2 regions of the Vibrio cholerae genome follow, and region 1 is predicted to be linked to the other one. Evidence: riboswitches for the same ligand, from Rfam matches in the RefSeq annotation. Region 1 holds a riboswitch; the other holds the start of a gene.
The links. Region 1 has a riboswitch for cyclic di-GMP ahead of F0316_RS05680 (TfoX/Sxy family DNA transformation protein). Riboswitches for the same ligand answer to the same signal wherever they lie in the genome.
Positions count from the first base shown of each region.

Region 1 (15,077 bases):
GAATGGCTGGGAAGCGCGAGTAGCGCATTTGGCGCTGGTTAAGCTGAACGCACACCGCACCTTCCAGCTCTTCGGCATTGAATGAGCTGTCATCAAACGCATCTACATCGCCTTCGATGAGGTAGAGATCTTCCGGACAGTCATCCAGTTCAACCAGTTTTTCTTTGATGCCAGAGAGATCCGATACCACAATCGCGTGACGCGCAGGACCGTACATCGCGCTGAAATACGGCGCATCATCAATGGTGATGTCGTCATAGATTTCCGACAGCAGCACACCGCCGAGCGTGTCCGCCAGACCTTTCAGACGCGGATCGTTAGAGCCCCCCGGAGACGCTAAACGCTCAATTTCGCTATCGAGTTTCGCGCGGCGCTCGGCGAGCTTATCTTTCGCCATGGATTGGGCTTTTTCCAGCTCCAATACTTGCTGCATGTGCGCCATGACAGATTGGCTATCGGCCAGTTCTGCACCACTTTGCTCGCGTAGCGTTTCTAACGCATCGTTAGCTTTGATCCATGCTGGCGCAATCGACTCAAAACGGGCGATTTGCGTTTGCAGCTCTTGCTCTTGATGGCGCAGTTGACCACGTTGTTCACGGCAGTTTTCCTGCTCGGTTTCCAGCTCTTCTAGCAGTGCAGAGTGGCGCTCACGCTCTAACTCGACGGTCGCGGCATCATCCAAGGCCACCATATGTTGTTTGTGGTATTGGGTTGCCAGCTCACGCACGCTGCGTTGCTGCTCAAGTTGACGCTCAAGGTCTCGTTGTTGTGCTTGCCACTGCGCTTCATTTTGCACCACATTTTGGGCTTCACGCGCTTGACGGATCACTTGCTGCGCTTGCTTCGAAGCTTCACTGCGCGCTACCTCACCCAGTACGCGTTTCACCAGTTCAAACGCATGGTTGAACTGCTGCGCCGCGGCCGAAGACATATCCAGCTTGTGTTTAAGTGCCAACAGTTCGCTGGTGCGCGTTTCCTGCTCCGCTTTCAGTTGAGTTGCTAACGCTTGCGCACTTTCCGCAGTGAGTTCTGGCTTATCCAGTAAGCGGCGCGCTTTATCGAGCGCTTGCACGGCTTGTTGGTATTGCAGAGCACGGGTTTGCTGCACATCGAGGGCTTGCTGATAATCGGCCAATTGCGATTTGAGGCTATCGACTTCCTCTTCGCTAATGATCGCACGCTCTTCAGCCTGCATCACTCGTTCATTGGCTTCTTCGACCACCATCATCTGCTCTTCGAGGCGGAAATTCAGCTCTTCGAGATCTTCTTGATAGCGTTCAATTTTTTCTTGCTGACGCAGCGCGTTTTGCACCAATTGCAAGTGGTCAGACGCGCCTTGGTAATCTTGCTCCAGCGCCGACTCTTGCTCAACCAGCAGTTCTAACTCTTCGTGAACACGGTTCAGCAAGCTGTTTTGCTCAATCAGGGTTTCACGAGAAGAGAATAGCTCACCGCGCAGAACCAAAGTTTGTCCCACTTTGTTACGACGATCATTGGCGTGGCGCATGTAGTCCGCAGCCACATAATTGGTCGATTCGGTGATCAGGTGTTTGAACAGATCGCGATCCGCTTGCGTGGTCTTGATCGCTTCCAGCGTCATGCGGTTTTCACGCAGCGCGGATTCCATATCTTGGAAGGCTTTTTTCACTCCGCCATTTTGTGGCAGCAGATAATCACGCAGTGAACGGGTGATCGCGCTGGAAATACCGCCATAAAGCGAAGCTTCAATCAAACGGTAGAATTTTGAACGGTCTGAGCTGTTACGCAGTTTTTTCGGGATCACGCCAAATTCAAACATCTGCGCGTGGTAGTCGACAATCGACGGGAAAGATTTGAAATGCGCGCCTTCAATTTGACCCACGGCATCTTTCACTTCATTGATTTGGCGAACACGCGCATGTTTGTCGGACACGGTTTCGACCAACACATCGGTCGGTTTAACATGACTTGGCAAACCTTGGATCAAGAAAGGTTTGATGTCGACTTTCTTATCGCGTCCCGCCACTTGTTGCAGCTTCACCGCAAACAGTAAACGTTGGTTACGTGAGTTCACCACATCCAGCGCCGCGTAACACGCCCCCGCTTGCAGCTTACCGTACAAACCTTTATCGCGTGACGCTTGCGAGCTCCCCGCTTCGGTGGTGTTACGAAAATGGAGCAGGCTTTGGTCTGGGATCAAAGCGGTGATAAACGCCGCCATGGTGGTAGACTTACCCGCACCGTTACCACCAGATAAAGTGGTCACTAAATTATCAATGTCAAAGGTACGCGCAAAGAAGCCGTTCCAGTTGATCATGGTTAGCGATTGATATTTACCTCGTTCAATCATGCTTCATCTTCCCACTCGGTTTGCTCTTCGTCGTACTCAGCTGTTGGGTTTTCCAACAGGCTTTGCTGGCTTGGTTCTGGGGTATGCACCACGGCTTCACCATCACGGATTAGGCGTAGCTGCGCTTCACGCAAATCACCGCCCAAACGCACATCCGCACCAAAACGAAATACCGCTTCAGTGATGCGGAATTTGCCCGTATCACCAATGGTGATCACCATTCCGAGGCGACGTAACCGACGCAGCGAGGTTCGCACTTTTTCAAACAGCTTCTCGCGATCCAGATCCGAGCCGCTGGCACGGTTGGTCACTAGCTTCATCAGCTTCTTCTCTTCCACCAAGGTCAACAGCTCATCGTACAGCTCTTGGTTAGTGAAGATGCCTTCATGCGCTAAACGCTCAGGGCTCAAATAGAGGAAACAGAGCACTTTACCCACCAGCATATCCAGCTCAGAGAGCACACTGCGGTTGATAAGAGAAGTGGAACGCGGACGCAGATAGAAGAAGCCTTCCGGCGCGCGTACTAGCTCGGTGTGGTAGCGTTGATAAAACAGCGCCAAATCCGGCTCAAAATCCGACAGGAAGGCGTGGTTGTCCAAATCGTCACTGGAGACATGACGCCCCGCTCGCAGCAAACTGTCTAACGCTGGGAACAGCGGGTTCGCAATCGCTTTGGCCAGATTCTCTGGCATGTATTCATTAATATCGGTCGATGACATTCGCTTGTACCTTTGCGCCAAAATCGTTGATCGCCGTCCAGTCAGGCTGGATAGCGCGGTAGTCGGACTCGGAGTAACCCAGCCTTACCGCTTGGTCGACAACCATTCGGGCTAAATCGAAATGATGGGTTCGTGGATGGCTAGCTAGGTAATCACGCAGCACAAGGGCTAAATCAATCGCTGCGCCTTGCTCTTTATGCACTTTCAGCATGTCGCCAATCCGCTGCGCAAGTTCATCGTTCACTTGTTGCAGCTCTTCGTATTCCACTTCCATCGGCACATGACCGGTAACTTCTTCGTCACGCAGGGTCAAGGTTTCATCTCGCAGATCGGATAGACGTTCTGCATCGGCGTAAGTGAGATACCAAGGTTGTTCAAAATAGTCGTTCATTGACTGACGCAGACGTTGGCTGAACGCGCGGTTCTGGTCCATATCAATCGCGGTACGAATAAACTTGTGGACATGGCGATCGTAACCAATCCAAAGATCGATCGCTTGCTGCCCCCAGCTCGTGATGCGGTCGAGCTTCATTTGCAGCGCAAACAGCGTCTCTTCGATGAAATCCAATTCCAGATCGCCATACACGCACTCCTGAATATCGAGGATTTGCGTTTGCAACTCATCGCCTGCCGCTTGCAAGGTATCTTGCAGCTCACGCAGTGTGGCGGAAGTCTCAGACAGCAAGGCTTCACAGTTGTTGATCGCATCGCGCCAATCTTTATTCAGCAGATCCGCAATCTGCTCTTTGACCGATTGCTGCTGCTCATCCATCACACGCTGGTTAAGGTCGATGCGATCGAAGATTTCACTCACCGAATATTTGAGTACACCAAACACGTTTTTGCGCCAATGGGCGACACTGCCACCCTGCTGCGCTGATTCCACAGCTTTCGCCATCTCATCCGCCACCATAGAGAGTTGGATGGATAGTTTGAGTTTGGAAAATTCGCGATGACGAACGTAGTAATCGGTAATGCCGATCGCCAACGGCGTCAAACGGTAGATGCTGGCACCTTCCGTCATTTCGCTGGTAAAACGGCTTAATAAGCGCTGCTTGACCAGATCATTAATCGCATTGTTAGCCCGAAAGGCTGAGGCTTCTCCCGATTCTGCAAACAAGCGCGTGACTATCGCGAATGCATCGTGAAGTTCTCCTTCTCCGAGCTCTTCATCAAATCTTTCATTACTGAGCACAGCAATCGCGAGCAAAAATGCCAGCCGCTCAGTAGGCAGATTCAATGAGAAGTCATACTGTTTTACCCAAGTGACGAGTTCGTCGATAGGCTTTTGCACAGTATCCTGAGTAAACTCACTCATTGTGTGTCCTGTTATTGTTTTTTCTTAGCCCATACGTGAATGTATCGACCCAATGAGAGGTAAGGCTCCTGACGGCAGAATTTGCGCTCCAGTGCCACCAAATCCTCATACTGGTATTCGCCCATGTTTTTCATGTTTCCGATGTAATCACTGAAACAACGAATACCGGATTTCCCGCAGATCTCAAAACCCGATTCTTCGATCCATTGGTAGACCTCTTCGGGGAGCAAGCCTTTCTGCGGTTGTAATTTAAACCGTTTGCGGTGCGGCATATCCTCTAGCACGTGCGGAATGTTGCCACACACGGCGTTTTTGTAAACCAAACCGTGATAGTTGTAAAACATCACCGACACCATGCCGCCCGGTCTGACTTGCGCCAGCAAATTTTGCAACGCCGGTTGGGGTTCCGCTAACCATTCCATCACCGCATGAAACAGCACCAAATCCACGGGCGCATCAAGGTGTGCTTGAATCGTCTGCACTGGTGAATGGACGAAGCGATACTGCTCAAGCAGGCCATTGTTTGCAATATCCTGTTCGGCCAATTGCAACATTTCCGAAGAAAGATCACAGAGTGTCACTCGATGCCCAAGGCGAGCGATTTTTTGCGATACTTGCGCCAAGCCGCCACCCGCATCGAGCACGTGCAAGGGAACTTTTTGCGTGTCCAGTTGACTGAGAAGCTGCTCCAAATCTTCCCAAACAATGACTTGGCGGATCTCACCTTTGTCAGAACCGTATATATTTTTTGCAAATTTGTGGGCAATATCGTCGAAATTGCGATCTTCTGTCACAGTAGCTTGAGTTATGATAACGAACCGTGCCTGCTATTCTGTCATACGAATGGCAGGAATAAAGAGGCTTCGACTCTTTTTATAATCAAGTGCTGTTTTTTCGGACTGTTTTCTCTATGTTTGAGCTGAAAAAAATATTTTCTTCACTGTTGATGCCTCTGCCAGCGCTGCTGATCATTGGTTTCGTGGGCCTGATGTTGATCATGTTCACGGCAAAACGTAAAACTGGCTGCCTAGTGGTGTTATTCTCCCTCACTGGGCTATTTCTGGTTTCCTTTCAACCCGTGGCGACTCGTTTGTTGATGCCACTTGAACGTACTTACACGGCATTTTTACCCGTAGAAGGTACTCTTGACTACGTGATGGTGCTCGGGAATGGCCATGTCATTGATGATGATATTCCCCCCACCTCCGAGCTTACTCGTGCTGCGCTCATGCGCTTAACAGAAGGCATTCGTATTAGTCGTATGTATCCGGGTTCGAAACTTATCCTCTCCGGTTACGCTGGCGGCAGCGAAGTTAGCCATGCTCGGATGATGGCGCGTGTCGCTTTGGCGTTAGGCGTGCCTAAATCGGATATTATTTTGCTGGAAACCGCTAAAGATACTTGGGAAGAAGCGCGCCAAGCGGCCGCTTTCGTGCAACAAAAACGCATGGTGCTCGTCACCTCAGCCAGCCACATGAAGCGTGCGATGCGTGAATTTGAATCGGCGGGCTTAACACCCATTCCTGCCCCGACCAATTACTTAGGCCACCTCAATATTATTCAGCCTTGGGATAAATACATTCCAAGATCGCGCTATCTTGAGCAAACTGAGCAGTATTGGCATGAAACTTTAGGACTGATGTGGCAAACCCTGCGAGATACTGTGGCAGGGGATAGCGGTGAGCCTGTGCTTACTCCACCGGTGGTTGAAGAGGCACCAAGCGCACCTTAGTCTCATCCGCTTTAGGGATCATAAGTAGCATTAAAAAACTGGCATTTAGCCAGTTTTTTAATTTTTACAATGCAGAAAAGAATAAGGACACTTTCGAAGTTTAATCTCCAGCAAACATGTACCCTTCGCCGTGAACCGTCACAAAGATTTGCGGGTTTTTCGGATCCATTTCCATTTTGGCGCGCATACGGCGGATCAATACGTCAATCGTACGGTCGTTTGGCGCATCCACACGGTGACTGATCATGTTCAAAATCCGCTCACGGCTCAGCACTTGATTAGGATAAGAAGAAAGCGCAACCAACAACTCGTATTCCGCTTTAGTGAGCTTGACTGGCTCACCGTTACGGCTTAATGCACGGCGCTGAACATCGAACGTCCACTCACCAAAATGCACCAGTTTGTCATCGTGTTTGTCGGTAATTCTCTCTCGCTGTGCGAGGGAAATTCGCCATAATAAGTTTTTTACACGAACCTGAAGCTCGCGTAGGTCAACAGGTTTGGTGACATAATCGTCCGCGCCCATTTCGAGGCCAACGATTTTGTCGATACTGTCGGTGCGTCCTGTCACTAAAATAATGCCAATCTCCGACTGGCTGCGTAATTCTCGCGTCAATAACAGACCGTCTTCACCGTGCAAATTAATGTCCAGCAAAACCAGATCGATGTCATTGAGCTCTAACGCTTCTCTCATCTGTGCGCCACTTTCTGCTTCCGTCACTTGGTAACCTTCATTTTGAAAGTAACCACTTAACTTACTTCGCGTGACGAGGTCATCTTCAACCACAAGTACGTGATAGCTCATAATGCACCATTTTAAATAACTGGATGTATCGCAGGGTTATTCTATTCATATTTGTTAATAACTCGAGAAAAATCGTGAGAAACCTCACTTTTTCTTGATGCAAAGCAAACTTCTTTTAACAGATTAACAACCTATTCTTTTCTTTTCACAAACTGTCACAATCACCGTGATAGCTGTTCATTTTTATGGTTTAGACTAAGCACACATCGATTGGGAGTGCAGAGATGATGCAAGAACTGAAAATCCTCAATGAAAAGCGTGCTGAAATCTATTGGTGGCTGTCGAGCCTGTTTTTTAAAGAACTGAGCGAGCAAGATATTGCTCGCTATCACTCAGCAGAAGTTCGTACTTTTTTAAGCGGGCTCGCTGATGAGCAAAGCTTGAGCCGCGAAGTTAAACACTTGGTCGAGGCGCTCAATCGCTTGCAAGATCGCCAAGATGCACAGCTGGAGCTCGCTGCAGATTTCTGTGATCTCTTTTTGAAATCAGACCGTGATTCCGCCCTGCCCTATGCTTCTGTCTATGCCGATCAAGGTTTACTCAATGGCAAGCCTGCGCAGCAAATGCGTGAGTTACTCAGCGCACATGGGGTTAAGGTTGAACAAAATCTCAATGAGCCCGAGGATCATCTTGCCATCCAGCTCGATTTTTTAGCGCATCTAGCAATCAGTGCTAACCAAATTGAGCACTCAGCACAACTGAGTTTAGCGCTCCAAGCTCAGTCCGACTTCATAAGTCAACACTTACTCACTTGGCTACCTGCCTTTGCTGAACGTTGCACTCAATTTGATGCTTTCGGATTGTACTCAGCCGCCGCTCGTTTAGCGTTAGCCTTTATTCAGCAAGATAAACACTGTCTTGATGAGCTGATCCAAGAGACCCATTAGCCAGACAGGCAAAGCGGAAAGCCAGCCTATTTTATCTATCCCAAACGGCTTCGTGTGGTAGCCAACACCACGGCAGGGTCAAATAGGAAGGGGATAGACGAATTAATTGTGAAATGGCTTATAGTTTGGTGAATGAATTTCGTTGCGACGGAGAGATTTGCAGTCTAAAATCCATCCGCAAACGATAAAAACGAGTAAAAATTTCAACCGCTGTTTCTCGGCGGTTTTTGTTTTTTATTACTTTAGGTTTATTACTTTAGGCATAGTGATTGAAGCGCTTTACGTACGGCATAGTGTTGGACATGTGCTCGCACAGAGTGTGAAGATTCGCTCAGTCTCGCCTTACTTCTGCTGATTAAATCCACCGATGTTATTCGCTGGCAGCAGTCATCGACAGGAACACTCTATGGCTACGATTAAAGATGTGGCACGCCTTGCGGGCGTGTCAACCACTACCGTTTCTCACGTCATCAATAAAACTCGCTTTGTGGCAGAAACCACCCAAGAGAAAGTGATGGAAGCCGTTAAGCAGCTGAACTACGCGCCAAGTGCCGTGGCACGCAGCTTAAAGTGCAATACCACTCGCACGATTGGTATGTTAGTGACGCAATCTACTAACCTGTTTTTCTCGGAAGTTATCGACGGTGTGGAAAGCTACTGTTACCGTCAAGGCTATACGCTGATCCTATGTAACACAGGCGGCATCTATGAAAAGCAACGCGATTATATCCGCATGCTGGCCGAAAAACGGGTTGATGGCATTTTGGTGATGTGTTCAGACCTGACCCAAGAGCTGCAAGATATGTTGGATGCGCACAAAGATATTCCAAAAGTGGTTATGGATTGGGGTCCAGAAACGTCGCACGCCGATAAAATCATCGATAACTCCGAAGAAGGCGGCTACCTCGCGACCAAATACCTCACTGACCGCGGTCACACTGAGATTGCATGTTTGAGTGGTCACTTCGTCAAAGCCGCATGCCAAGAGCGCATTCAAGGTTTCCGTCGCGCGATGGCGGAAGCCAAGTTGACCGTCAATGAAGATTGGATCTTGGAAGGTAACTTTGAGTGTGATACTGCCGTTTTAGCGGCGGATAAAATCATTGCGATGGACAAGCGCCCCACGGCGGTATTCTGTTTCAACGATACGATGGCATTAGGTTTGATGAGCCGTTTGCAACAGAAAGGCATACGTATTCCAGAAGATATGTCTGTCATCGGTTACGATAATATCGAGTTAGCAGAATACTTCTCTCCACCACTGACCACAGTGCACCAACCTAAGCGTCGTGTGGGTAAGAACGCGTTTGAAATTTTGCTAGAACGCATTAAAGACAAAGAACACGAGCGCCGAATTTTCGAAATGCACCCAGAGATCGTAGAGCGCGACACGGTGAAAGACTTGACAAAATCCTAACTTTCTTGACAATTCATAACGCCTATATTTGAAAGCTTGTCACATAAATATGACAAAACATATGTAGTGCGAGTATTATTAGTAGGGCTCATTCTCACATTTGAAATATCAGTATGTGAGAATGACCCAAGAATGATTAATTTTTATCAGGAAAAATGTCACGCACAGGGCAAACCATTCGAAAGAGTGGGACGCAAAGCCTCCGGCCTAAACCAGAAGACGTGGTAGGTAGCGGGGTTACCGATGGCAAAATGCATACACTTTGTTGACTCATCATTGACACTATGAATGCATGCTTTTGCTAATTTTCTCGGACCTGACTTGGTGGCGTATGTAACAATACTCCGAGACTAACAGCATGGATAAACCAGTATTAAAAGATTCAATGCGGCTCTTTGAGCAGCTAGGACGTGTTAAATCTCGTTCAATGTTTGGTGGCTTTGGTATTTTCGTCGACGAAACTATGTTTGCGCTTGTGGTTAACGATACGCTGCACATCCGTGCAGATGACGCCACAATCGAAAAGTATAAACAGCAAGGTTATGAACCTTATGTTTACAAAAAACGTGGCTTCCCCGTTGTAACTAAGTACTACGCTCTACCTGAAGATTGTTGGAGTCATCCAGACTCTATCCTCAATGAAGCGCGTGCAGCACTGGAGGTCGCTAAGGCCGAACGTGAAACTCAAGCACAAGCGAAACCTGATCGTTTGAAAGATCTTCCTAACTTGCGTTTAGCAACAGAAAGAATGCTCAAAAAAGCAGGTATCGACACCGTCGAGTCTCTTCAGACTCTTGGTTCTGTTGAAGCTTATAAAGCGGTTCAACGAACTCACACGGCAGAGGTGAGTTTAGAGTTGCTATGGGCTCTAGAAGGCGCAATCGAAGGTAAACATTGGTCGGTGATCCCACAAAATCGTCGTGATGAGCTATTAAGGCATCTCTGAGTTTCATTTTGAGTTCATCAACGCCTGTAATCATCCTGTGTTTTTACACACCCTATATTTCATAACGCGTCCAAAGTGGCGCGTTATTTTTTTGAAAGAAAAACGGCCTTTGGCCTGTCTTTACTTTTAGGCTCTCTATGTATCTCCAGTAAATTCAGTGACAGACGATATACTTGAGTAATGAGCGATACTCTAATGACTTGGAGTGACAAGTCGGCGGTCACTGTGTGCACCCACATCAAACCAGAGATAGTCTATGGTTGGGTGAAGAATCGTAGCCCACACCGCTGAAGAGCCAAGTAAAACGGGCAATATCACGCCCCACAAACCATAAAGTAATGACTAGGTACTCGAATGTATAAAAAACTCATCATCGCCCTTGTTTTGATTGCCATTGCCGCGCTCTTGGTGACGCAGTTTAGCCAATACCTCACTCTTGATGTTGCGAAAGCCAAACAAGCCGAATTAGCGAATTATATTGATGCCCATTTGCTGCAAGCCGCACTGATCTATTTTGTGGTGTATGTTCTCCTAACCGCATTTTCAATCCCCGGCGCAACGGTCGTGACTTTGTTGGGAGCGGCACTATTTGGCTTTTGGTTGAGCTTACTGCTGGCTTCTTTTGCCAGTACCATTGGTGCCACTCTCGCCTTTCTCAGTAGCCGCTTCTTATTGCGAGATTGGGTGCAAGCTAAATTCGCTGATAAATTGCAAACCATCAATCAAGGTATTGAACGAGATGGCGCGTTTTATTTACTCTCTCTGCGACTGATCCCGATTTTTCCATTTTTCCTGATTAACTTAGTGATGGGGCTAACGCCTATCTCCACTTGGCGTTACTACTGGGTCAGCCAACTTGGTATGCTGCCGGGTACGGCGGTGTATCTCAATGCGGGTACTCAACTGGCGGAAATCTCAAGCCTAGGCGAAATTGTGTCGCTCCCTGTGCTCGCTTCATTCGTTTTGTTAGGCGTATTTCCGATAGTGGTGAAATGGATCATGGGTAAATTTCAGCAGCGTGCCACTCAATCGCCAGTGAAGTAAGTCACTCTTGGTAAAAGTAAGCTAGGAAGGACAATGAAAATCTACACGGCCACTCATCCGCTTGAAGCGCACATGCTGATGCAGCTTTTGCATCAGCAAGGGATAGCGTGTGAGTTGCGTGGAGAAATGCTGTTTGCGCTGCGCGGCGAGATCCCGATGGATTCCAGCAGCGCCCCTTCACTTTGGTTAAAGAAACCGGAGCAACAAACCGCAGCGCAGCAAATCATCCGAGAATTTCTCAATCCCCCACCCGCCGAATGCTGGCAATGCCCAGAGTGTGGGGAGCATCATGAAGGGCAATTTTCCGCCTGCTGGCAGTGTGGTTTTAGCCAAACCGCTCAGTGAGGGATTAACGGATTTGGCGCTGGATAAACTCGATAGAACGCTGATTAAACAGCTCAGGCTGCTCGACATTACATACATGACCGCAGTTTGGGATTTCATACAGCTCACTTTGTGCGTGGAGCGCCACCATCTCTTTCACAGGATGGATGAACATGTAGTCCTTCTCTCCCATCAAATATAAGGTTGGGATCGGCAATTCACGGTCGCGGAAATAACGCATCAGCGGATTCACCTCAGCGGTTAACGTAAACCAACGTTTAAATTCTTTCTGACAGAGCTTTTGCGCTTCACGAATAAACAGATGGCGAGACTCTTTTTGACTACGCTGCGGCATCACTATGTAAGCAAATAAGCGATACAGCCACATGTACGGGATGAGGTGCTTACTTAAGTGTCCTAGCTTAACCAACACTTGCGAACGCGCATTAAGCCGTGTAACCGCGCCACCAAGCACCATAGAATTGACCCGATGCGTGGCAAGCTCAGCAAGGTTACGGACTATGATGGTACCCAGCGACATGCCCACAAAATGCGCCGACTGGATTTTCAAGTGATCAAGCACTTTCAGCACATCCAGCGTCACAGTCTTAAACGTATAGCGATTGGCAATCCAGTCTCTCAGTAACTGATTGGATTTCCCGTGGCCGCGCAAATCAATCAGCAATAAATTGAAATGCTGCCGATACGCTTTGATCTGCTTGAACCATATGGATGAGCTGCCCCCCGCACCATGAACGAACACCACCCACTCCTGACTTGTCGGGTGAAGATAAGTTTTGTGAAACAGCACTTTTTCGGCAATGGCAGTCATAGGGGAAGACATTGAAACCTCTTAATTACGCAGGCCAAGACTACCATAATCTTAGTCAAGAGAATCCCCCCAGTTGTAAGAAACTGTTGAGTGAAACAGAAAAAAGGCACCTTGCGGTGCCTGAGAGATGCTTCATAGACCCAAACGACTTGGAGTGGCAGCCAACACTGCAGCCGCTTCAAATCGGACGGTGATATCGTTAGCCAAATCGCGCGAGCCGATACATCTTCATATACTCTTGGGCAGACTCTTCCCAACTGAAGTTTTGCTGCATGGCACGTTGTTGCACCTTCAGCATCTCTTCTGGCTGCTGCAGATAAAACAAGAGTGCCCGCTGCATCGTGATCAATAGAGCTTCTGGCGTGGGCTCTTGGTAACCAAAGCCTGTCGCGCGCTCCGGGAATTTATCGTAATCGTTCACCGTATCTTTCAAGCCACCCACTTCACGAACAATAGGCAGAGTGCCGTAAGCCATGCTGTAAATCTGATTGAGCCCACAGGCTTCAAATTCAGAAGGCATTAAGAAGAAATCCGATCCCGCTTCAACCCAGTGCGCTAAACGCTCACTGTAGGTCTCGACAAACGCAAACTTGGCCCGATGATAATGAGCGATCTTATTCAGCCGCGCAGCAACTTCCGGCTCACCAGTACCCACAATGACCACTTGAACGTTATTGCGCAGGAACTGCTCTAAAATCGGCAACAGGTAATGAAAGCCTTTCTGATGCGTTAAACGGCAAACCATACCAAACAGAGGTACATCGGTAACCGGCAGGTGTAACTCTTCCTGCAGCGCCGTTTTACACAGCGCTTTCCCGTTGCGCATAGACTCAGGCTCATCGCTGTAGGTTACCGGCAGATAATGGTCGGTTCTTGGATTCCACTCGCTGTAATCACAACCGTTGACGATGCCGTGTAAATCGCGCGCTCGGCGCACAAAATCATCCACCAGCCCGTGAGCCCCAAGAGGCGTTAAAAGCTCAGCCGCATAATTAGGACTCACCGCATTCACTTTATCCGCAAAAGCGATCCCCGCCCGCAGCATGCTCACATGATCGTGACCGTATTGCAGAAATTCCATACCCGATAAATTGAGCTCAGGAATAACTTCTAATTGATGGTAGGAAAAGATCCCTTTAAAAATCGCGTTGTGCACCGTCAGCACACTTTTGACTTGCTCAAAAAAGCTGTCATAGCGATAACGGGTTTTCAGCAAAAAAGGCACCAAACCCGTGTGCCAATCATTCGCATGAATGATGTCAGGCTGAATACCGAGTTTCGGCAGTACGTCCAAACACGCTGCAGAGAAAAAACCAAACCGTTCACCATTATCGGCATAGGCTTGATTATTCTCAGCATACAGCGCCGGGCGGTCAAAATATGCAGGGCAATCAATTAGATAGATTGGCACACCGTCTAGCTCGCGTTTTAAAACACGATACTGAGTGTGCGGCCAGTGTGTCAGCTCTGTTTCCAGTACTAACTCTGCGTCTTCCTTTCCCGGTACTGAACGATAAGCAGGCAGCGCAATGGCTACCTGCTGGTGCAACGCTTTCAACGCTTGTGGCAGCGCTTTTGCCACATCGGCTAGGCCACCACTTTTTACCAGCCCCTGTACTTCTGAAACGGTAAACCAAACGTTGAATTGTTCCATTCTAGAATCCTACCTTACTACCTTTCGCAATCACCACAATCCCTTCATCGGAAACGTGGAAACGCTTTCTGTCCAGTTCCAAATCTTCACCAATGATGGTACCGGCGGCGATCTCGACATCTTTATCGATAATGGCGCGCTTAATCGTGCAGCCAGCTCCAATTTTTACGTCGCCCAAGATAACAGATTCACTGATAAAAGAGCCAGCAGCAATGTTGCTACGGAAACCCAGAACTGATTTATAAATGGTTGATCCTTGGATATAACTTCCCCCAGAGATCAAGCTATCTGTAATTTTGACTTTCTTGTCTTTGACATCCACAAACGTCGCAGGTGGCAAAGGAGGATAGTAGGTGTGCAGCGGCCAGCTGCGGTTGTATAGCGAAAATTCTGGATCTTTGTCGAGCAAGTCCATATGTGCCGACCAGTACGATTCGATGGTTCCGACATCACGCCAGTAGGTCGATTCCTTCTCTCCCTTAATTTTGTTGGTCGTGAAGTCATACACATAGACTTTACCGCGCGGGAACATTTTCGGGATAATGTCTTTGCCAAAGTCATGGCTGGACTGGTTATTTTCAGCATCTTCACGCAGTTCTTTGCTGAGCGTTTCCGCTTCGAAAATGTAGTTACCCATCGAGACCAGTGCCCACTCAGGCTCACCGGGGATCGATTTGGGATTGCTCGGTTTCTCTTCAAAACCGACCATTTTGCCGTTTTCATCCACTTCAATCACCCCAAACTGAGAGGCTTGGCTGATCGGCATACGCAGTGCAGAAACGGTCAATTCCGCTTCCATACGGCGATGAAAATCGAGCATTTGGCGAATATCCATCTTGTAGATATGGTCTGAGCCAAAAATACAGACTTGATCTGGCGCGACAATCTCAACAAAACGGAGGTTTTGATAAATCGCATCGGCAGTGCCTTCATACCAACGTTTTCCATCACGCATCTGTGCAGGAATAATGTCGATAAAACGGTCGGTGATCCCGGAAAGATTCCAGCCCTTTTTCATATGAATGTATAGCGATTGCGATTTGAACTGCGTCAGAACATAAATCCGCATT
Region 1 is NZ_CP043554.1:1,179,114-1,194,190, reverse strand. It holds gene mukB (chromosome partition protein MukB) at 1-2,329, opposite strand, end outside; gene mukE (chromosome partition protein MukE) at 2,326-3,048, opposite strand; gene mukF (chromosome partition protein MukF) at 3,029-4,366, opposite strand; gene cmoM (tRNA uridine 5-oxyacetic acid(34) methyltransferase CmoM) at 4,378-5,160, opposite strand; gene elyC (envelope biogenesis factor ElyC) at 5,277-6,098, shown strand; gene torR (two-component system response regulator TorR) at 6,199-6,903, opposite strand; gene torD (molecular chaperone TorD) at 7,128-7,790, shown strand; gene purR (HTH-type transcriptional repressor PurR) at 8,197-9,207, shown strand; cyclic di-GMP riboswitch class I at 9,366-9,452, shown strand; gene F0316_RS05680 (TfoX/Sxy family DNA transformation protein) at 9,566-10,153, shown strand; gene F0316_RS05675 (TVP38/TMEM64 family protein) at 10,508-11,197, shown strand; gene F0316_RS05670 (putative signal transducing protein) at 11,231-11,542, shown strand; gene F0316_RS05665 (alpha/beta fold hydrolase) at 11,547-12,365, opposite strand; gene glgA (glycogen synthase GlgA) at 12,553-14,007, opposite strand; gene glgC (glucose-1-phosphate adenylyltransferase) at 14,009-15,077, opposite strand, start outside.

Region 2 (15,077 bases), on a different replicon from region 1:
CAAGTGTGTAAGTACGCCAACCGTGTCAGCTATGAAGTGTTGACTCAACATTCGCCACGTCTGTCACGGGCTTTACCTGAGCGTGAAGATAGCTTGGAAGAAGCGTACTGGGATCGTTAATTGATTATCGTGGACGAAACTTGTCAACCACTCACTCTTTAATAAAGAAGGCGACCATTGGTCGCCTTCTTTATTTTCCAGTTAATGAAATGGCTTATTTTTCTAATTCATAACTTTTTTGTGCGGTGTAGAAATTCTCTTTGAATGCCAGACTCCCCCACATCGCATTAGCATGCGCGCGAGTCACGATCGATTCGTCAAGCTGAAGTGGTGTCATCTTATGTGTCACTGAGTCATATTGATAGGTCGTGATATCTTGTCCTGGCTGCAATACAACCACTTGGTTATCCGGTGTTAACCAACCAAAGTTTTTGTCACGTTGCATCATAGCGCGTTGCTTTTCAACCGGAACGTCTTGGGTTAAATCAAAGCCAATCATTGGGTTTTGACTACTAATACCGGCTAAGGAGAGTAGCGTCGGAGCTAAATCCAACTGGCTGAGTAAGCGGTCATCTTTACGCACTTCAATGCCACCACCAAAAATAACCGCTGGAATATGAAAGTATTCCACAGGGATTGGATTGGTACCTTGTGTACGCGCGTCATGGTCTGCGACAACAACAAACACGGTGTTATCCCAATAAGGAGATTTTTTCGCCTTTTCAACAAATTGCCCCAACGCGTAGTCAGCGTATTTCACTGCATTTTCTACCGTCTGTTTCGGTTCATTGTATGGTGTAATCACGCCATCAGGGTATTCAAACGGGCTATGGTTAGACGAGGTAAATACCAAACTAAAGAAGGGTTTACCTTCTTGTACCATTTGCGTGAACTGCTCATCAGCTTTATTGAACAGATCTTCATCCGACGCTCCCCACGAACCGACAAACTTAGGATTTGAGAAGGTAGGTAGATCTTGCATATCCACAAAACCGTTGCCGAGGAAGAAGCTCTTCATATTGTCAAAATGGCTCTCGCCACCATAAATAAATTGCGTGTGGTACTGCTGAGTTTTCAGCAAGCCTGCAATTGAGAAGAAGTTATTCTGGCTTTTACCTAACTTCACCACAGAGCGAGCAGGCGTTGGAGAAAATCCTGTGGTTACTGCTTCAATACCACGTACAGAGCGAGTACCCGTAGCGTACATGCGAGTGAATGCCCAGCCTTCGTTAATCAGTTTGTCCATGTTTGGAGAAACATCGATTCCCCCAAGGCTTTTTACATAACGCGCCCCGTGGCTTTCCATCAACAAAATGACGATGTTTTTAGGTGCACCTTGGTAAGTCGCAACATGATTGGCCAAAGACGGTTTGTCATCACTAATAAAATCTTCCGGGGCTACAGTCATCGAAGCACGAACTTGATCGATCACGAGTTGTTTATCCATTTTCGGATAAAATTCAAATGCGTTGGCCTCTGAGCCCATTTGCTTGGCTGCGAAAATCACTGAATACGCGGAGTTGAGCGCAAGATCGTTCATCAAAGGATCGCTAGAGAAAGAGACCATTGCAGGGTTCATTGGGCGATGCCCTAAAGAAGAACGAGCTCCTAATACCCCAACAGTGACCACAAGCACAGCAATCACTGGACGCCAATACCACTTGGGGTAATGCAAGTTGGAAACGAGTGTTTTACTCCATCGCCAGCCGAGTACAACCGTTAATACACTCACGACTAGGCCGATAAATAGCTCCAATTTGTAACCCGACCACAGCATACCGAAGACTTCTTTCGGATAGATAAGGTATTCCACAAATAAGCGATTAGGGCGCAGATCGTATTCAATGATAAAAGGAGGAGTAGCCACTTCCATGTACACAACGAACCATAACCCAGCCGTGATCCAAAGACGCAACACCCAATTCCAAATGCGGCCTAACCAATGCTCACCAGAAATTAAGCTAGTCAAAAGTGCAGGTAAAATAAACAAATAGCAGATTGACGCAAAGTCCACCCTTAAGCCACTAGTGAAAATGCGTATCCAGCCGTCAGCATTCGTTACGCGATCAAAATGCCACATAGCAAGACCTAAACGTGATAGCGCAAAAATGACTAATAAGGCGAATACAGCGCAAACGATAGGATAAAGAGGCCCAAAGAATAATTTGAGTTTATTCAAAGTCGTTACCTTGGTGTGTATATATTGATAAAGTGAATACCGATAATCTCAGATTAACATCTCAAATCAAACACACCTTGATCATAAAGTTCAAATTTTCAGATTGTTACGTCGAATAATCATCAACATGCCTAAAAAGAAAGCAATAAGCAAAGAGACACCTCCTCCAGATGAGCTCTCACTCACGCTAACCGTTGTAGTCCCTCCTGCAACCAACTGCCGTACTCCATTACTTTCTGTAACGTAATATTTGGGCGTCTCTAATCCATTCATGACACGTAATATCCAACTGTAGTAATCGGATACTTCCGTGAATACCGAGGTAACGGGCAGCGCTGGATTGCCACAGGTTGATGGTCCAAAACTGGTGATCCCAATTTGCACATATCCAGAGCCACTATCCCAATAGACAGGACCTCCGGAATCCCCAGAGCAGGTGGAGTTGCGATACGAACCGATTTGTGGCCCTGTAAAGCAGACATGCCCAGGGCCTAAATTAGCACCGTAATAAGCCGAGCAGGTCGCAAACGGAACAAAGGTTAAGGTGGTCTCTAATAAACGGGTTCCTCCGGCGACATTACCATTCACATAGCCGTGACCAATCGCTTTATAGGTCCCATTCACGTCATAGCTGTTATTGATGGAGCTATTGAGTACCCCAACGAAATTACTCACGTTAAGGTCGCTTTCTAACTTGATGATCGCAATATCATTTGGCCAATACACTGCCGAAGAATCGACATAGTTATCGGGATAATAAAATTCCGCGGCACGAGCAAGTTGAACATTGCCATTGGGGAACTGGCTTTCATCTTCCAACTGAGGAACCACAACGGTATACAACATGGTATAGCTATTGCCATAAATACAATGTGCTGCCGTCAAGATATAACGTGAATTCAGAACCGTCGCACCACAGTAGGTTCCTGAGCTGTATTGATAAGGAGAGATATAAATCGCCAAGCTGGCAAACGAAGGGTAGTTTGCGACATTCGCATTGGTACCATTGACGATGTACGGCGAAATCTCAACCGCAGAAACTCGCGTTGTCAGCAGTAACAGGAGCCATAGCCATTTGCGCATGCGTCACCTCATTGGTTGAATTGATTGTTCTGCTTATTTATCACCCGCTTAAAGTGTAGCAATGAAATGAAACTATGCGATGCAGATAACAAAAAACCCGCAGTTTTACCTGCGGGTTTATCAATTCAAATCACATGTGTGAATTATGCTTCTTCGCGACGACGGCTATGGCCACGCTCACCACGGTAGCTACCACTGCTCTCACCACTACGGTTGCGCTCAAAACGACGCTCACCTTCACGGAAAGGACGGCCTTCACCACCACGGCCACGACCACCTTCGCGGCCGCCTTCACGACCACCACGGAAACCGCCTTCACGGTTGCCTTCTGGACGACGACCACCTTCGCGACGTGGACCACCTTCACGACGAGCACCACCACGAGATTCGCGGAAGTCATCGAAGTCACACACTACAGCACCCACTTCTTTCTGGCGGATACGCAGCTTACGTAGCTTGCTAGAAACGTCATTTGACATGGCTTTTGGTAGCTGAACAAACGTATGGCCTTGAGCCAGTTTGATCGCACCGATAGAACCTTTAGTCAGACCCAGTTCGTTTGCGAGAGCACCAACGATGTCTTTCACTTGAACGCCTTGGTCACGGCCAACTTGCAGTTGGTAAGTATCCCAATCGTGGTTTTCTTGATCGCGGCCACCGAATTCACGACGAGCAGGACGATCACCATCGCGGCGGTCATCACGACGCTCACGACGACGTGATTTTTCACGCTCCATCGCTTCGATCATTGGATCAGCGCCGACATAAAACAGTGGACGCTTGCCTTGCTGACGTTTCAGCAGGATTGCAGCCAGAGTCGTTGCATCGATTTCCAGTGACGCTTGCAGTTTTTCAACCAAATCAGCGAAACGTTCCAGCGAGCTGAACTCTTTATCTGCTGCCAGTTCTTGACCCAGCTTAGTCAGACGAGATTCAGCCACTTTATCGCGGTGCGGTAGTTGGATCTCTTCCATTGAAGAACGAGTGACACGCTCGATAGTGCGTAGCATGCGAATTTGGTTAGTACGAACCAGCAGGATCGCCTTACCTTTACGTCCAGCACGACCAGTACGGCCGATACGGTGGATGTAAGATTCCACATCAAATGGAATATCGTAGTTGTATACGTGAGTGATACGAGGAACGTCCAGACCACGTGCAACAACGTCGGTCGCAACCAGAATATCAATCACACCTTGTTTGATATGATCAACAGTACGCTCACGCAGAGACTGAGGGATATCACCGTGCAGAGCCGCTGCTTTGAAGCCACGCGCGCACAGCCAATCCGCTAGACGCTCAGTATCCTGACGAGTACGTACGAATACGATAGAAGCATCGGTTTCTTCGGTTTCAAGCAGACGAGCCATCGCTTCATCTTTCTCTACACCTTTTACTACCCAGTATTGTTGCTCAACTTTCGCGACCGTTTGGTTAGAGCCCGCTACGTCAACACACTCTGGATCACGTAGGAAACGCTCAACAATTTCTTTAACCATTGGCGGCATAGTGGCTGAGAACAGTACGCGTTGTGCAGACTCTGGCGCTTGTTCCATGATCCAAGTTACGTCATCAACGAAGCCCATTTTCAGCATTTCGTCTGCTTCATCAAGGATGAAAGTATGACATTCGTCTAGGTGTAGACGATCACGAGTGATCAGATCTTTTACACGACCCGGCGTACCCACAACGATGTGAGCGCCAGATTTCAGAGCGCGCATTTGATCAAGAATTGAAGCACCACCGTAGATCTCAAGAACCTTGAGGCCTTTGATGTTTTGGCCTAGGTTTTTGATCTCAGCTGCTACCTGAATCGCCAGCTCACGCGTTGGCGCCATAACAATAGCTTGTGGCTTGTACTGAGATAGATTAAGTTTGTTGAGCAGAGGCAAAGAGAATGCCGCTGTTTTACCTGTACCTGTTTGCGCTTTACCCAGTGCATCACGGCCTTCAAGCAGAACAGGAATCGCTGCTGCTTGGATAGGAGTTGGTGATACGAAGCCCATTTCGGTTAGGGCAGAAAGGATGGCGCTGTTCAGTGCTAAATCACTGAATTGAATTGCAGTATCTTGCATGGGGATCCCACTAAATGAAGAAATAACCAAGGTCCCACGTGCTTTACCATTTCCAACCAATCCAATGAATTGCTGAGTCCGTTCAGATGCGGATAAGTATTAAAACGCATCAAGCCGCTAGGGACATATAAGGGACGCGGATTATTCCCTAAAAGCATAAAAAAAGCTAGGAAAAATTGAATTTCATCACAAAAATTTCTTAGCAAAGGAAAAATGACGTCTCATTGACCGGAAAAACCCCGTTAAAACACCAAAATTGCTGACAATTTCAGCGAATAAATAAACAGCCAACGGCGCTCAATCTCACGTTTTCGGTAGTAATCCAGCCCCTCAATGATTATAGTGTGCCCAACTTAAACGGTTAGATAAAAAAGATGTTCCAAGACAATCCGCTCCTCGCGCAGCTTAAGCAAAAAATCCAAGAAAACCTGCCTAAAAAAGAAGGCACCATCAAAGCCAGTGACAAAGGTTTTGGCTTCCTCGAAGTCGATAGCAAAACCAGCTACTTTGTTCCGCCTCCTTATATGAAGAAGTGTATACATGGAGACAAAGTCGTGGCTTTCATCCGCACCGAAAATGAACGCGAAGTGGCTGAGCCTTCTGAACTCATCGAGCAATCGCTGACTCGCTTCATTGGTCGCGTAAAGCTATTTAAAGGCAAACTCAACGTCGCGCCCGATCATCCACAACTGAAAAAGCTGTCGCTGAAGGCAAAAACCAAGAAAGGCCTCAACGAAGCTGACTTCCAAGAGGGTGACTGGGTGGTCGCTCATCTTGTGCGCCACCCGCTGAAAGGTGACGATGGTTTCTTTGTGCAGATTTCACACAAAATCACCGATGCCAATGACAAAATTGCCCCTTGGTGGGTGACATTAGCAGAAAACGATCTGCCCTACAGCGAGCCAGCGGGCATTGACGATTGGCAACTGAAAGATGATGCAGACCTGGTTCGTGAAGATCTGACCGCACTGCCTTTTGTGACCATCGATGGTGAATCGACCAAAGATATGGACGACGCGCTTTACGCACAGCAACTGCCAAACGGTGATTTTGCGCTGACTATCGCGATTGCCGATCCAACCGCTTACATCACCCCAGAAGATGAGATGGACAAAGTTGCTCGCGAGCGTGGCTTTACCATTTATTTGCCGGGTCGCAACATTCCAATGTTGCCACGCGATCTGGCTGATGAGCTTTGCTCTCTGATGGAAAACCAAGTTCGTCCAGCGCTATGCTGCTCAGTCACTATCCGTAAAGATGGCGTGATTGGCGATGATATTCGTTTCTTCGCAGCCAACATCAAATCTCATGCACGCCTAGTTTACGACCATGTTTCTGACTGGTTGGAGACTGGCCGCTCGGAACAATGGCAACCAAGCGAAGAAATCGCCCAAGTAGTGCGCGACCTCTACGCTTTCTCACAAGCACGTGCGAACTGGCGTGAGACCCATGCCGTAGTGTTCCCAGATCGTCCAGACTACCGTTTTGAACTGAGCGCAGATAACGATGTGGTGGCGATCCATGCGGACATGCGCCGTACGGCAAACCGCTTGGTTGAAGAATCGATGATCACTGCGAACATCTGTGCGGGTAAAACGCTGCAAACTACATTTGGTTTTGGTGTATTCAATACCCACGCGGGTTTTAAAGCTGAAAAAATGGCCGATGTAGTAGAGCTCATGGCGGTCAACGGCGCACCCAATGCGGATGCAGAAACGCTGGCAACCGTGGAAGGCTTTGCCGCTCTGCGCCGCTGGCTAGCCACGCAAGAAACCAGCTACCTCGATAATCGTATTCGTAAATACCAAAGCTACAGTGAGATTGGCAACCAGCCTCTCCCCCACTTCGCGATGGGCCTTGATGTGTACGCAACATGGACTTCGCCGATTCGTAAATACGGCGACATGATTAACCACCGTCTGCTGAAAGCGCACATTCTCGGCAAAGCCCCGGTGCAAACGCCGGATGAGACAGTTGGTGAAGAACTGGCTCTGCACCGTAAACACCACAAAATTGCTGAACGTAATGTGGCAGATTGGCTCTATGCGCGCACGCTGGCTGATGAGCCTGCGAAAGAAACCCGCTTCCAAGCTGAGATCTTTGATATCAACCGTCCGGGCATGCGTGTTCGCTTACTCGAAAATGGCGCAATGGCCTTTATTCCGGGAGCTCTGATCCTCGATAACAAAGAGCGTATCGAGTGTAATGGTGAAGACGGCACGGTACTGATCGATAAAGAAGTGGTGTACAAACTTGGTGATGTGCTGGAAATCGTCCTGACAGAAGTCAATCAAGAAAACCGCAGCTTAGTGGGTAAACCAACGCAAGTGTTTGCTGATCTGGTTTCAGAGACGCAAACCAGTGCGGAGCAACCTGCTGAGGGCGCAGAAAATAACGAGCCACAAGTTTAATTCGCTTGGTTTGAGTCTCCTTCATTCAAAAGGCATTCTTCGGAATGCCTTTTGTTTTTCTCGTCTGGCGAATAACCCCATAAGCGTGCCAAGCCTATACCCAAAAATACGCTTTCGGATCTTTCTCCACTTCGCGGATGATGGCGGTTAAATCCTCGCTACGCGCCAAAAATGGATAAGGGATCCAAGCTTCACTCTGCGCTTTTTGTTGATCGTAGGCGTAGAGCGCCCACTGTTTAGACGCTTCTTCCCAGACGATTTTTGCAACCAAACTTTCGTAGTCACAACGGGTTGAGTCGAGTTTGTAGTGGCACAGAATAAACTGCACCCCGTGCTCGATGGGCTCAAAGCTCGACTTGCCGAGCTCAGCAGGTAAGCTCTGGTTGCGGCTCATGCAAAGCAATTCTGCACGGCGTTCAAGCTGTCTCTGGAGAAGATTGACAATCATTTTTAACCTCATCGGTGTCTGAGTCTGCTCAGTATGGCTATCTGAGCGATGCAATTCCATGATCTCCACATCATTTGAGTATAAGCAATGGGTGCAAGCTCAGTGAATTTCACCAATCAACTCACTAACCTAGAGCTGCCTTCACATTTTTGTCATACGTTTCAGGCATACTGCGTAAGATTTTTTTGACAATATGGGAGCTAATTTATGATCAGGATGGCACTTGCCGCCGTTTGCGCACTTCTTTTTTCCATCACAACGATGACACCCTTTGTGCAAGCAAGTGAAATAACCATTTCAGGTTCCACCTCAGTGGCCAGAATTATGGACGTACTGGCTGAAAAATATAACCAACAACACCCCGAGACTTATGTCGCAGTTCAAGGTGTGGGTTCTACCGCTGGGATTTCTCTTTTGAAAAAAGGCGTCGCGGATATCGCTATGACCTCACGCTATCTCACGGAAAGTGAAGCGCAAAACACCCTACACACTTTTACGCTGGCTTTTGATGGTTTAGCGATTGTGGTCAACCAAGCCAATCCAGTCACCAATCTTACGCGAGAGCAGTTATACGGCATTTACAAAGGCCAAATCACCAACTGGAAACAGGTGGGCGGTAACGATCAAAAAATCGCGGTCGTGACTCGCGAAGCCTCATCGGGTACTCGCTACAGCTTTGAAAGCTTGATGGGATTGACCAAAACCGTCAAAGATCGTGAGGTTTCTGATGTTGCGCCGACCGCGCTTGTCGTCAATAGCAACAGCATGATGAAAACGTTAGTCAACCACAATACTCAAGCGGTTGGCTTTATCTCTATTGGCTCGGTCGATAAATCCGTCAAAGCGATTCAGTTTGAAAAAACGGATCCCACTTCTGACAACATAGCTAAGCACACTTACCAATTATCGCGCCCGTTCTTAATTTTGCACTACTCAGATAAAGCAGACGAACAGACCAAAGAGTTCATCGCCTTCTTAAAGTCTGAAAGCGCTAAAAAATTGATTGTGGAATACGGCTACATTATGCCAAGTGATGTGGAATAAACCGCAAGAGCATCACTCTTACTGCATGAGTTTCTGCATGGTTGCACCATAGTTCTTCATGGTTTACCACAGACAGTGTGCTTCAGAAACGAACAAGGAGAGCAAATAGGCTCTCCTTGTTGATTTATACTGATGACACAATGGGTTAGAAGTGCAGTTGGATCACTGACACTACAACACAACCCGGACGACGAACGCCCTCGATCTCAACCTTGATTTCACGCTCAATCTCAAGTCCCTTCTTAATCGGGGTAACTTTCGACAAAGTGCTCACGGCACGAACTCGATTACCCGCTTTTACTGGATAAGGGAAACGTACCGAGTTCAAGCCAATATTGACCACCATTTTCGCAGTTGGAAACAAGGTTTTCTCTTCATCAACGCTGTCGGTTAACTTTGGCAACAATGCCAATGTTAAAAATCCATGCGCAATCGTCGTTTTGAATGGCGATTCCAACGCCGCACGATCCGGATTGGTATGAATCCACTGCATATCTTCAGTGACTGCACCGAATTGATTGATTCGCTCTTGATCAACCAGTAACCAATCTCCCGTATGGATCACTTCACCCACCTGGGTTTGCAACTCGTCATACAGCGCCTGAGCCTCGGTTTGAGTTCAATCGGCTCAGGGATCGGCGTATCTTCATTGGCAGGCAGATGCAGATCTTTTACCCACCCAAACAGTGGGCGGCTTTGGGTCTTGTTTAAAATATCATCCCAGTACTCGCGCACAGACGGAGACATCCACTGCTTAAATTCAGTGTGCTTAACCAAGTTTTCAGCTCGATGCTTCAGAAGCTCAGCGACTCTCATCAAAACCTCATTCTTAACCAAGAAGAAATGGAAACGACCTAATTTTGAAGTACTTCACAGTAAGCTGCAATCACTTTCGGGCGTACATGCGTAACCTGTAACCAACAAAAATGTTTAAAAACAAAGCATTATCAATAAAACATTATTTTATTAGCTTTTGAACAATTAGAGCAAACACACCATTTATTTCCATCTTTTTGCGCTACGTTAGCCAAGCAAGCTCATCGGCAACTTGCGAAGAATTGTAGAATGCCATGCAAATATTGCACCAAATCGGTACTTTCTAACCCTCATTTATAAACTTTCAATCTGGCTCAGATACGCATCAGCCGTGCTCAGGATCGCTTGCTGAGAATCGCTCGTCATCTTGTCCCACGTTTTGTATAGCATTCCGATGCGAGGATTGTTGGCGAGTCGATCACGATGTTTAAGCATAAACCGCCAGTAAAGCGAATTTAGCGGGCACGCTTTCTCACCGGATTTGAGTTTCACTTGATAAGCACAAGAGGCGCAGTAGTCACTCATTTTATTGATGTAGGAACCACTGGCTGAATAGGGTTTGGTGGCGATCAATCCGCCATCCGCAAACAGAGCCATACCTCGCGTATTGGGAAGTTCGACCCATTCAATCGCATCGATATAGATACCTAGATACCAGGCATCGACTTGATCAGGGTCACACTCGGTCAGCAAGGCAAAGTTCCCCGTCACCATCAAGCGTTGAATATGATGCGCGTAGCCAAAATCCAGTGACTGAGTGATCGCCTGCTGCAAGCAACGCATCTTGGTTTGTCCATTCCAGAAATAGCTTGGTAACGGCCGCTGCGCTCCTAAATGATTGCGTGTTTGGTAGTGAGGCATATTGCTCCAATACATGCCGCGCACATATTCACGCCAACCGAGAATTTGTCGCACAAATCCTTCCACTTGAGCTAACGAGATCTGCCCTTGAGCTGCGCGATAAGCACTAATAGTGGCTTCAATCACTTCGCGAGGTGAAAGTAGCTTACTATTGAGCGCAAATGAAAGTCGGCTGTGATACAGGCTCCAGCGATGGGGATGCTGCGCCGTCATCGCATCTTGAAAGCGCCCAAAATTAGGCAGGCAAATTTGGCAAAAATGCGCCAGTAAGGAGAGCGCTTGGGCACGATTGATAGGCCACAGCAGTGACTCTCCGACTTGTCCGATAGACGGAATCCGATGACGTTCTAATCGCGCCTTGATGGACGCAACGGGATTATCAAAACAGAGTGGCGTCGGCAACTGAAGAAGATCTGGCGCTTTCAGTTTATTACGATTGTCGGCATCAAAATTCCACTGTCCACCTTCAGGTTTGCCATCCGCCGTCATCAAATAACCAAAACGCTTACGCATTCGTCGATAAAAGTGTTCCATCAGCACGGCTTTGCTTGCGGGAAATTGCTCTGGGATCTCTGCAAACGGTAGCAAGAAGTGCTCAGTATCAACGCACCCTATTGTGATGCCGGATAGGCGCAAATTGGCCATTTGCTCAAGCAGTCGATACTCGTCAGGTCTTTGGTATTGGAAAGCATCGGCCTGAACTTGCTGGCAAATCTGCGCGATCAGATCGGGTAAATCGTTATATTGCGCGCTGGCATCCAGATCCAGATGCCATACGTGATGCCCTTCTGCACTTAAATAATCAGCAAAAGCTTGCATGGCCGCAAAAAATGCACACTGCTTTTGAATGTGATGGCGAACGTACTCCTGCTCCTGATGCAGCTCTGCAATCAGGTATAAAACATCATCTCTATGCTCAGAAAACCAAGAATGAGCATGGTTGAGTTGGTCACCCAATATCAATCGCACAACGGAATAGCGCATGGTGCTCCTTAATCAATACCGCGACAGAAGAATGCATTATCTTCCATCCATGCTTTGGGTATACGTTTAAAACCGCTCTCCGATCAGTGGTTAACCTGTATTGACACAGTAGAAACCGAGTAAAGCATCAACCTTTCATATTGAATAAACATCATATATTTCATGAAGATATTAGTTATTTAACTCTAAAAAATAAGCGTGAGAGCTTGATTCCACATATTGAGTAATGACTTCGCTTTCTCTCTTGGTCTTAAGTAAATTTGCTCTCGGTCACACTTTGGCAAACCCTTTGAAAAAATGGGACGCAAAGCTTCCGGTCTGTCGGTCAAGAAAGCTCATAAAGCCCTCTTACACCTAGGATAGCGGGGTTACCAATTCGGTTTATGCCGTTTTGTCTTATGCGTTGCTGAAGGTGCTGAAGTTCAGATTCACTCTGAACTGCGTCTGGCGCTTTGCCAGACAAACTATGTCAGCTAACAAAGAAGAGTCTGTGATGAAAAAACAACCTAAAATGACCGCTATTGCCCTGATCCTCTCTGGTATCAGTGGATTAGCGTATGGACACGGCTACGTTTCCGCAGTGGAAAACGGTGTCGCCGAAGGACGTGTCACCTTGTGTAAATTTGCCGCTAACGGCACTGGAGAGAAAAACACTCACTGTGGCGCGATTCAATACGAACCACAAAGTGTCGAAGGCCCAGATGGCTTCCCGGTCACTGGCCCTCGCGATGGCAAAATTGCCAGTGCGGAATCGGCATTGGCGGCAGCGCTGGATGAGCAAACCGCCGACCGTTGGGTAAAGCGCCCAATTCAAGCTGGCCCGCAAACCTTCGAGTGGACGTTTACCGCCAACCACGTCACAAAGGATTGGAAATACTACATTACCAAACCAAACTGGAACCCAAACCAGCCATTGTCGCGTGATGCATTTGACCTCAATCCGTTCTGTGTCGTTGAAGGAAATATGGTGCAGCCACCAAAACGTGTCAGCCACGAATGTATCGTGCCTGAGCGCGAAGGGTATCAGGTCATCCTCGCCGTATGGGATGTGGGCGATACCGCAGCTTCCTTCTACAACGTGATCGACGTGAAATTTGACGGTAACGGCCCAGTGTTACCCGATTGGAACCCAGCAGGTCAAATCATTCCAAGTATGGATCTCAGCATTGGCGATACCGTGTACACTCGCGTGTTTGATAACGAGGGGGAAAACCCTGCTTATCGCACTGAGCTGAAAATTGACTCTGAGACGCTAACCAAAGCCAATCAATGGTCTTACGCTCTGGCGACTAAAATTAACCAAACGCAAAAACAGCAACGTGCTGGTCAGCTTAATGGCGATCAATTTGTTCCCGTTTACGGCACCAACCCGATTTATCTGAAAGAAGGCAGTGGCTTGAAGAGTGTTGAAATTGGCTACCAAATTGAAGCGCCACAGCCTGAGTATTCACTGACGGTTTCTGGTCTAGCGAAAGAGTATGAGATTGGCGAACAACCGATTCAGCTTGACCTGACTTTAGAAGCGCAAGGTGAAATGAGCGCAGAGCTGACGGTTTATAACCACCACCAAAAGCCGCTGGCAAGTTGGTCACAAGCGATGACGGATGGCGAGCTGAAATCCATCACGCTAGAGCTGAGCGAAGCTAAAGCGGGACATCATATGTTGGTTTCTCGCATCAAAGATCGCGATGGCAATCTGCAAGATCAACAAACTCTCGATTTCATGCTGGTTGAACCGCAAACACCACCAACACCGGGTGACTACGACTTTGTTTTCCCGAATGGCCTGAAAGAGTACGTGGCTGGCACCAAAGTGCTCGCTAGTGATGGCGCAATCTACCAATGTAAGCCATGGCCATACTCTGGCTACTGCCAGCAATGGACAAGTAACGCTACTCAATACCAACCGGGTACCGGCAGTCATTGGGAAATGGCGTGGGATAAACGTTAAGTTATCCTCCCTCTTACACCCATCATCCCTCAGCTCACGCTGGGGGATTTTTTATTCTCCAGTGGCTACCTCTCCACTCTTTCTTCGTGCTTTACCCTTCCTACTTGAAGCAGCTGCACTGTGGGCTAGATCCATACTAATTTGCCTCTTATTTACCACCTACATACAACTCCAGCGTCGTTGAGAAACCTCTGAGAGAATCGAGTCTGCGGCACTTTATTTATAGTTTTATGTTCAAATTTATTTACTTATCGAATCAATCCAATTTGTTGCATATCGGTTAATTGCATTTACTTTTTATTAACAACCATTCTTTCAGAAGGAATCATGATGAAAAGTAAAATAGTGACCGCCACACTGGCTTTATGTTGTCTATCCCCATCGTTCAGTTACGCTCAGAGCACCGCTCCAACCATTGCCGATGAGGTGATCTTTACTCTCTCCTCCGAAACCTTAACCTCCCCTCGCGCCGTCGTAGAACATCCCAAGGCCGATTTTATTAAATTACATTTTAAATCGCTGAATTTACCCCAAGGCAGTGCCATCAGACTGACCTCTCGAGATGGCACTGAAGTGGTGCAATATACAGAAAGTCAGCAGTCATGGTTTGCTCAATCGCTCTTTGGTGACCAAGTGTTGATTGAGTTGATCCCCAATGCCAAGGGTGAAATCGGACAATTTGAAATCGACTATTATATGGCCGGAAATGAGAGCCTTGCCGAGTCAGCTCTGTTGTCCACTTGTGGGATCAATGAACGCAAAGATGTCGCCTGTTGGCAGGACTCCCATCCAGAGAAAGTCTCTTGGTCGAGCCCAGTAGCACGGTTATTGATTAATGGACGCAGCCTTTGTACAGCTTGGCGTGTAGGCCCTGATAACCGACTGTTCACCAATAATCATTGTGTCAGCACAGCCTCTGAACTCAAGCAAACGGAAGTGTGGTTCAATTATCAGCGAACAACATGTAATGGGTCACTCGCCACGACCGTCAAAGTGATGGGTAATGAATTATTGAGCACCGATTACACCTTGGACTATACCCTCTTCACGGTCGATGATTTCAATAAGATCGCCTCTTTTGGTTACTTAGGGCTGGACAACACAGAGCCTGTTTTTGGCAATGGGATATACATTCCCCAGCATGGGGCTGGCAATCCTAAAGAACTCGCCATCGAGAGCGATAAGAATGGATCTGGCTTATGTCAGATTGATATCGCATCAACCA
Region 2 is NZ_CP043556.1:239,925-255,001, forward strand. It holds gene F0316_RS15270 (inosine/guanosine kinase) at 1-120, shown strand, start outside; gene F0316_RS15275 (LTA synthase family protein) at 215-2,179, opposite strand; gene vesA (GlyGly-anchored extracellular serine protease VesA) at 2,270-3,262, opposite strand; gene F0316_RS15285 (DEAD/DEAH box helicase) at 3,406-5,337, opposite strand; gene rnb (exoribonuclease II) at 5,712-7,748, shown strand; gene F0316_RS15295 (DUF3024 domain-containing protein) at 7,843-8,196, opposite strand; gene F0316_RS15300 (phosphate ABC transporter substrate-binding protein PstS family protein) at 8,404-9,240, shown strand; partial or broken gene F0316_RS15305 (MaoC family dehydratase) at 9,386-10,056, opposite strand; gene F0316_RS15310 (cryptochrome/photolyase family protein) at 10,351-11,901, opposite strand; cyclic di-GMP riboswitch class I at 12,171-12,277, shown strand; gene gbpA (N-acetylglucosamine-binding protein GbpA) at 12,395-13,852, shown strand; gene F0316_RS15320 (serine protease) at 14,183-15,077, shown strand, end outside.
Region 2: linked by a shared signal. The riboswitch ahead of gbpA (N-acetylglucosamine-binding protein GbpA) and the one ahead of F0316_RS05680 (TfoX/Sxy family DNA transformation protein) in region 1 are both predicted to bind cyclic di-GMP.